Regions from separate parts of the Halomonas sp. IOP_14 genome, predicted to be linked through region 1. Evidence: predicted binding sites of a transcription regulator. Region 1 holds the regulator's gene; the other holds the start of a gene.
What was found. The regulator PhoB, encoded in region 1, activates phosphate uptake and scavenging genes when phosphate is short. The targets are predictions, from matches to a motif close to TGTCATANNNNTGTCANA.
Positions count from the first base shown of each region.

Region 2: a site for PhoB is predicted at 1,752-1,769, ahead of phnC (phosphonate ABC transporter ATP-binding protein). Genes of this name have one in related genera too.

Region 1 covers NZ_JAINWD010000007.1:91,276-95,699, forward strand. The annotation lists gene phoR (phosphate regulon sensor histidine kinase PhoR) at 188-1,474, opposite strand; gene phoB (phosphate regulon transcriptional regulator PhoB) at 1,477-2,166, opposite strand; gene ubiA (4-hydroxybenzoate octaprenyltransferase) at 2,292-3,182, opposite strand; gene K7H09_RS07510 (chorismate--pyruvate lyase family protein) at 3,218-3,793, opposite strand; gene K7H09_RS07515 (NAD(P)/FAD-dependent oxidoreductase) at 3,931-4,424, shown strand, end outside.
Region 2 covers NZ_JAINWD010000001.1:159,704-164,127, forward strand. The annotation lists gene phnD (phosphate/phosphite/phosphonate ABC transporter substrate-binding protein) at 1-843, opposite strand, end outside; gene phnC (phosphonate ABC transporter ATP-binding protein) at 840-1,685, opposite strand; gene K7H09_RS00805 (methyl-accepting chemotaxis protein) at 1,987-3,663, shown strand; gene K7H09_RS00810 (ABC-F family ATP-binding cassette domain-containing protein) at 3,972-4,424, shown strand, end outside.

The DNA of each region.
Region 1 (4,424 bases):
AGCATATAAATAAAAACAACAAAATCAGTCTCTTAATTAAAAATAAGTTATGCCAAAAAGGCATCGACTGAGTCACGACACAACGCTTTAAGCTGTGTAAAAATGGCACATGGGTAAAGCTTTACCAACCTTGCATGCCAATATTGCACATTGCTACAAATATTATGCGATGGGATGACTTGCTAAATTAAACAAGACGCGAGGGGGGGAAGGCGCAGCGAAACAACGCACCCTTGCCGGGAAGGGACTCAATTTGTAGTTGCGCATCGTGGCGCAACAGCACGTGCTTAACGATCGCCAAGCCTAAACCTGTGCCGCCAGTCGCAGTGCTGCGCCCCTTATCAACACGGTAAAAGCGTTCTGTTAGTCGGGGAATATGAACGGGATCAATCCCTTCACCGTTATCTTCCACATCGATATAGCCGCCACCAGTAGCACTAGCTTTCCAGCGCAGGGTGATTTGGCTGCCAGCAGGCGTGTAGCGAACCGCATTAAAGGCAAGGTTAGAGACGGCGCTGCGAATCTCCTGTTCACTGCCTAACAGTCGGGCATCGCTCTCAAGGGCGACGGTGATGGTATGACGTTGATGCGATAGGGCCAGCGCATCATCACAAACGCTTTGCAGTAAAGGCTCGAGTGACAGTGGATGATGATCTTGGCCGCCCTGGTCAATTTCCAAACGCGAGAGCAGCAATAAATCGTTGACCAGATTCTGCATCCGCTGGGTCTGTTCCTGCATTTGCTGAATACTACGTCCCAAGCGCGGCGGAAGCTGGTCGGAGATATCACTGTAGGTTTCCAAATAGCCGGAGAGAACGGTCAGCGGCGTACGTAACTCATGGGAAACGTTGGCGACAAAGTCGCGCCGCATCTGCTCAAGACGATGCAAGCGGGTGATATCGCGAGCCATCACTAAGCGTTCGTCGTCACCGTAGAGGGTAATTTGATACTGCAGGATTCGCCGTTCATCAATCGGTGAGGTGAGCGTTAACGGCTCACTGTAGTTACGCGAATTAAAATAGCTGATAAAGCCCGGGTCGCGCAGCAGGTTGGTAATGTGTTGACCACGATCATGGGCGGTTTGTAGCCCCAGCATGGCGGTGGCGGCGCTGTTCCACCACTCCAAATCACCGTGGCGATCAAGCATGACCACGCTATCACGCATTGCTTCAGACGACTCTTGAATACGTGCCAAAGTAGCCCGCAGACGGCTTTGGGTGATGCGCTGACTTTTTTGATAGCGGTATAAACGATCGAATAGCTCGCCCCACATCCCGCGAGCGGCAGGCGGTTCATCGTTAGGGTGGAGGGTGAGCCACAAATAGAGTTCGCGTAACTGTCGTAAGTGGTAAAACAAGCATCCCGCAAGCCCTGCTGCAAGCCCCAGCCCAGCCGAGCCCAACAGCCAGCCCAAGCAAGTGCCCAGCGTGGCCAGCCACGCTATTCGCCACAGCTCACGACTCCATAAACGCACATTTACACCCGTGCAGAGAAACGGTAACCGGTACCCCGAACCGTTTGGATCAGGTTTTGATGCACGTCGCCCAGCGCTTTACGCAAGCGGCGGATATGCACATCGACCGTGCGCTCTTCAACGTAAACATTGCCGCCCCACACTTGGTCAAGCAGCTGGCTACGTGTGTAAGCGCGCTCTTGGTGAGTCATAAAAAACTGCAGCAAACGGTACTCGGTGGGGCCCATTTCCAGCGCTTTGCCGTGGGCACTTACCCGGTGGCTCACCGGATCAAGCAGCAGGCCGTTAATCTCAATCGGGTCTTCAACGCCACGTGGCGTCGCACGGCGCAGCACCGCTTTTAGCCGTGCCACCAATTCCCGGGGTGAAAAAGGCTTGGTGATATAGTCATCGGCACCGGCTTCAAGCCCTTGAATTTTATTATCCTCTTCGCCTTTCGCGGTGAGCATAATAATCGGGATTTCAGCGGTGGTTTCTTCACGCTTTAGGCGTCTCGCCAGCTCAATACCGCTAGTGCCGGGCATCATCCAGTCCAGCAGCAGTAAATCGGGTTGGTGGTCGACCACCATGGCATGGGCATCCTGGGCGTTATCCGCTTCGAGCACGCGATAGTCAGCCATTTCCAGCGCTACCGCGATCATCTCGCGAATCGACGCCTCATCATCGACAATCAGAACGGTCTTGGCGGTCATACCAGAGCCTCACGGTGTTCAAAGAAACTAGTTCAAAGAAAAACAGTTCAAAGATAAACAGATCAATGACATGTCAGTGACGATAACACCATGACTTGATGACAATTACATGACAATCGCCTCGATCAGCCAGCCGCAGGCCACCAACTTAGCGCGATACCGGCAAAAATCAGCAGTCCCGACCAGTGATTATTGAGAAACGCCTGGAAGCAGGCATCCCGCTCCTGGTCGCGAATTAAGCGCTGCTGATGCAGAAAAGTCGCTGCCATTGCCGCTAGCCCTAACCAGAAGAAACCACCTAAACCAACCCACCAGCCTACCCAAGCCAGCAACCCCAGGGTGGCTAGCTGGAGTAAGCCGATAATCAAACGATCCGCATTTCCAAACAGCACGGCCGTCGATTTAATGCCAATTTTTAAATCGTCGTCGCGATCGACCATGGCGTACTGGGTATCGTAGGCCACTGTCCAGCACACATTAGCGCAGAATAGCAGCCATGCTTCCAGCGGCACGTGGCCGAGCACGGCGCCAAAAGCCATCGGAATTGCCCAGGAAAAAGCCGCGCCCAGCACCACCTGAGGAAAGTGGGTATAGCGCTTCATAAACGGATAAATAATCGCCAGCAGCACCCCGCCCAGCGAGAGCAGCACCGTAAACCAGTTGGTCAGTAATACCAGAATAAACGCAGCGGCCACCAGGGCGATAAACAGCAGTTGAGCTTCGGTTTCGCTGATACGGCCCGTCGCTAGCGGACGTTGTTTTGTGCGTTTCACATGCCCATCGAAGTGGCGATCCGCATAGTCATTGACCACGCAGCCCGCAGCGCGCATCACATAAACGCCGGCCACAAAAATCAGCAGCACATTTCGCCCTGGTACACCTTCCGCAGCCACCCATAATGCCCACAGCGTCGGCCACATCAAAAGCCATGTGCCTATCGGCCGATTCAAGCGCATCAGCTGTAAAAAATCTGCCACGCGAGCCCATCCCTTCGGCCGCAACAGTGAACGATCCATGCTTACCTCACGAAGAATAAGATGCAGGCGCTAGCCTAGCGCGAAGGCAGGCCAAGATCATCCGCCATCGCCGTCAAAAAATACTCTTGCACTAATAACGACAGACTGCCGTGCTTACAGCCGTGATAAAAAACAGAGCGCCTTCCCCAGGCACAGCCTTCCTGTATGCCGTTGACGCTAGCAAACTGGGGGGAATGCGTCGTTACTTCCAATGGCCCACGCACTAAACCCGGCTGGCGAAATAGCCAACTACCTAGCGAGCGCTCGCCCAGGCACTCTAGCCGTTGGCCCTTTACCTGTGAGAGCGGGGCGACCGAGCGCGCCACCACCCATGGCGTTCCATCTAAGCACAGCGCCACTTCCCGCAGCCAGGCGTAACGCTTGGCACCAATGCCCAGCGCCTGAGCCTCATCCTGGCGCGGCCAACCAACCCCCTGGCGCAACAGTCGTACTCGAAACGGCTTCTCGCCACCTGCGACCATTAAGTGGGCGGTTAACGAGTCGGTGGAGGCAACCCACTGCCACCAGGAAGCACTCATCGCCGGGCGCGCCGCATCAATCGGGCGCCAGCGGGAAAATAGAGGAGTTTGCCGAAAAGCAGCAGCCGTCACCGAGTTCTCCAGGGCAATTAACGGGTTGGCTAGTGTAACATGAGCACTGAAAGGCTTTTGTTTCAGCGACTTTTTTAACGACTCGGTTTAGCGCTTCTTTTTTCGCAACCTTATTTAGCAACTTTTTTGGTGTCTGCATGCCCGCCACCCAAACACAGAAAACCTCTTCGCACTCTGCGCTGGTGATTATTGGCACTGGAATGGCAGGGGTTGGCCTTGCCCGGGCGTTGCGCCGATTGGGCGACCAACGCTCAATCACGCTGGTGAGCGCCGACAGCGGCGATGATTACAGCAAGCCGTTGCTCTCCACCGGCTTCGCCAAGGGCCTGGTGCCCGAACAATTAGCCCAGCGCAGCGCTACTGACCTGGGCGAAGAGCTAAATGCCCAAATGGTTATCCACACCCAGGTAACCGCACTGGATGTGGATAACCAAACAATTCTGCTCGAAGGCGGCATGGTGCTCGGCTACGACACACTGGTACTGGCCACTGGCGCTGCACCACGGGTGCCCTTCAGCATTGAACCCAGCGTAGCCCCACGCTGCTTTACCATTAACGACCTGGATGACTACCGCCGCTTTCACACGGCGCTAGGCCAGGGCCCTGCACGGGTGGCGATTGTTGGCGCGGG
Region 2 (4,424 bases), on a different contig from region 1:
CAGACTACCCATTTCCCGGATCACATCGTAATCGGAGTCAGTGATAACGGCGAAACCTTCGGCTTTCAGGTTGCTCAGGATTTCTTCATCATCAATGCTAATGAAAGCGTCCTGTATCTCCTGCTTGAGTTCCGGGCTCAAGTTGGAACGCATCGCCCAGGGGTACTGCGGATACTCCCCACTGTGACCCAACACCCTAACCTTGCTGCGATCTATCAGGCCGCGGTCCATCACATGTTCAAAGATCACTTCCGATAGTCCCCCCGCATCTGCATTCCCATTGGCAACGTTCACCGCCACGGCATCATGGGAGCCAACAAAATGGGCTTCATAATCCTTTCCTGCTTCCAAACCAGCCGATTCAAGCAACACGGTTTTGGGAATCAGGTGGCTTGAAGTGGAGGCTCGGTCGCCATAGGCCATCTTCATGCCCTCGATATCGGCATAAGACTCAACGCCGGAATCGACATTGGCAATAATGATGGAGCGGTAGGTGGGCTTGCCATCCACAATCATGGCCGCAAAGGGTTCGATCTCGCTTTTGCTTTTTGCCATTACATAGGAGAGGGGCCCGAAGTAGGCGAGGTCGATGCGACCAAAACGCATGGCTTCGATCATGGAGGAATAATCTGTAGTGACGATTAGCTCAATTTCTTTGCTAAGCGTGCTTTCAAGATAGTCTTTCAATGGCTGGTTGCGTTTGATCAGTTCAGAAGCGTTTTCATCAGGGAGCAGCGCGACTTTTAACAGGTCTGGATTTGGATCAGGATCCGCAGCTAAGGCCGACACGGTCATTCCAGCCATAAGACAGATAGCGAAGAAAAAGCTGAATAGCGGTTTCATTGTGCAATCTCCAGTTTTATCGAAGGGGTATTTGCGGATTGAGGGTTGGGGTTGGTGGTTTCATCGGCTTCGGGCAAAACCCCTGGCGCACCGTGGTAAATCTCATCCAGGTGGCATTGCTGTAACTGTGCCGGGGCTGCATCGAAAACGATTTGGGCATTCGCTAGACCAATAATGCGGTCAGCAAACCGCTGGGCATATTCCAGCTGGTGCAGTGAAATGATGGCGGTAATACCATCTTCACGGCATATGTCTCGCAATAATGTAAGCACTCGCTCAGAGGTTGCCGGGTCAAGGCTGGCCACTGGCTCGTCCGCCAGGATCATGGCGGGCTGCTGCGCCAAGGCACGCGCAATGCCCACGCGCTGCTGCTGGCCTCCGGACAGCTGATCGACCCTGGTAAGCGCCTTCTCAGCCAGGCCTACGCGATCCAGGCAGTGCAGGGCAAGCTCCTGTTCCTGCCTGGGTAGCGGAAACAAACTGCGCCAGGTGCTGTGGTAAGCAAGCCGACCCATCAGCACATTCTGGAGCGCCGTGTGGCGTTCAATGAGCTGATGGTGCTGGAAAACCATGGCGGTTTTGCACCGATGGCGGCGTACCGTAGTAATGGTTTCGAGCGCACCTAGTTCGGCCGATATCACTTTGCCGGTGCTGGGCCGCACCAAGTGGTTGAGGGAGCGCAGTAACGTAGATTTACCTGCACCGGAAAGACCGAGTAGAACCGTAAACTCCCCTTTGTGGAAATCAACGGTGGTGGGTCGGAGTGCGAGAACATTCCCAGGATATGTCACCCCCATTTTCTCGATGCGGAGCATTAAGTCAGAGGATTGAACAGGCTCCATTGGATCACCTTCTGCAATGTATAAGCTCACTTGATTGTGACTTACAATGCAACGTTAGCGCTCCTAGGTGACAAAGCTGTGTCATGCAGATGATAAGTTAATGACCATCAAAGGGGCGGGTAGCATGTAATGACATAAGAAATTGGCGCTTTATAAGTTAAAAAAATTTAATGTTTCTGTGCGCGTGCCGATAATGCATTTTGCTTGGTATCAAGATGCGTTGGGTCTAAACGCTTGAAGTTACCGAGATGGCTTCTACCTGCCCAATGCAACGCGCTGCGGGCTTTCACGAGATCCCCCCATGCTACTTCTAAATCGAAGCGTTAAACTGCGGCTTGCCGTGAGTTTAGGCGCGTGTATCTTGATGTTAATTGTTGTCGGTATTATCGGTCTCTACAGTCTCAGCAAAACCAACGATGCCCTCAACAGGACTTATGAGGGGAACTTACTCACCTTGGGTGATCTTATTAAGGTCAACCAAGCACTGCTCGGCAACCGGGTAAAGATAACGGCCGAGCAGCGTGATCGAACCCCGGCATCTGCTATAACAACGAAGCAAGAGGTAGCGGAGAACGATGCCATTATCGACGCCGCCTGGAGTGATTACTTCCCTGAGCGTGTTTCTGGTGATCAAGAGCGTGCAATAGCCGAAAGCTTTATCGTGTCGCTAGCCAGTCTGCGTGCCGGTATTGACGATATCAACGCGGCAATGATTGGCAATGATTATGACGCCGCCAGAGAGATAGCCACCACCACGCTACGTGCTGAATACCCTAAAGTGCTCACGGCGATTCAGGGCCTTATCGACCTTAACAGCGCCCAAGCCGCCGCCAATAACCAGCAGTCATCAAGTGACTATATTTGGACGCGCAACTTCGTTATAGGCGTTATGCTGGCGGCGATCATCTTCGGCATTCTGCTCTCAATATGGTTGGTTCGCGGCATCATGACACCGCTGGGCAAGGCGCAAGCACTTGCCAACGCCATGGCTGAAGGCAGGCTTGATAACGACGTCGACGCTTCAGCCAAGGATGAGTTTGGTGTGATGCTCAGGGCGTTAAAGAGCATGGAAGCCAAGTTCTCGCAGGTGGTCATGTCCGTTCGTAATAACGCCGAATCCGTGAATGTGGCCGCCGACGAAATCGTGCTAGGCACTGACGACCTCAGCCGCCGGACGCAGGAACAAGCCTCCAGCATCGAACAGACCGCGGCATCGATGGATGAAATCACCTCGACCGTGCGTCAGAACGCCGACAACGCATCCGAAGCCGACAAGCTCGTGCACGATGTTAACCAGCAAGCTAACGCCGGGGGCGAGATCGCAGGTCAAGCCATCAAGGCAATGGAAGGTATCAACGCCTCAAGCCGCAAGATTGCCGGTATCGTCGGCTTGATTGATGAAATCGCCTTCCAGACCAATTTGCTGGCGCTGAACGCCTCGGTAGAAGCCGCACGCGCAGGCGAGCAAGGTCGTGGCTTTGCGGTAGTGGCGAACGAAGTACGCAACCTGGCAGGGCGTAGTGCTGACGCCGCCAAAGATATCAAAAAGCTCGTTGAGGAGAGTATCGGCCAAGTCGACAACGGCTCAAGCCTGGTCAACCGAGCTGGCAAATCGCTCGAAGATATCGTCCACGGCGTTCAGCGCGTCTCGGTGTTGATGGGTGAGATTGCCACTGCCAGCCGCGAGCAGTCCCAAGGTATCGAGCAGGTAAACACCGCCGTCTCGCAAATGGACAGCGTCACCCAGCAGAACGCGAGCCTGGTGGAAGAGTCCAGCTCGGCGGGGCGTTCACTGCAAAGCCAAGCAGAGGCGTTGTTGAACGAGGTGTCGTTCTTTAGAGGAGCGACCAATGGCCAAAACCAACGCGCGCTACCCGCTACGCCAAGACCGCGCGACAGCCAGCCTCGGGCTAGTAAAGGCTTGCCGACTCATGTTCTCGGTAGTAAAAAAGAGACCGAAGAATGGGCATCTTTCTAAACGCCTGAAGCAACCATGAAGCGCCCAGCCAGGGCGCTTTTTTGTGAGCCGAAAGCCTCCGCAAGAAAATTCTGAGCCTACCGATCTGATGTTTTCTTTACTCGTTTGTTAATGGGGATAATTCAAATATCTAGACCAGGACTGTCATAACCTTGTTGGTTCGCCGTCATTATTTGTATGATGGTACGTCTTTCCACGTTAAGCAGAGGTAGTTGTCCAATGAGCCATTGATGCCCGCCGTTGCAATAACGGCCAGTCTCCATTAGCCCCTAAAGCAGGGGGAGTACTTGGCATCGCTGGAATCAACTATGACCACTACCCATCTCACCTTAAAAGGTGTCTCCTACGTTTTGCAGGATGGCAGACCGCTTTTCACCGACCTTCACGAGCAGTTCGACACACGCCCCACGGGGCTGGTGGGTCGCAATGGTGTGGGTAAAACAGTTTTAGCCCAAATTCTCGCGGGTCTGTTGCAACCAACCGCTGGCTATTGTCACTGCCCCAATAGCGTGCATTACCTTGCCCAGCAAGTGGCCCAGTCGAAGGGGGCTTCTGTCGCCGATCTCGCAGGCATTCGAACAACCCTGGACGCATTGGCGCGCATTGAAGCTGGCAGCACCGCACCAGAGGATTTTGAAGCAGTCGATGACCGCTGGGATATGCCCCAGCGGTTTCGCCATGAACTTGAACGCAACGGTTTGGGCTATCTTGAAGCCACAACACCGGCCAACACACTGAGCGGTGGGGAAGCCATGCGGGTT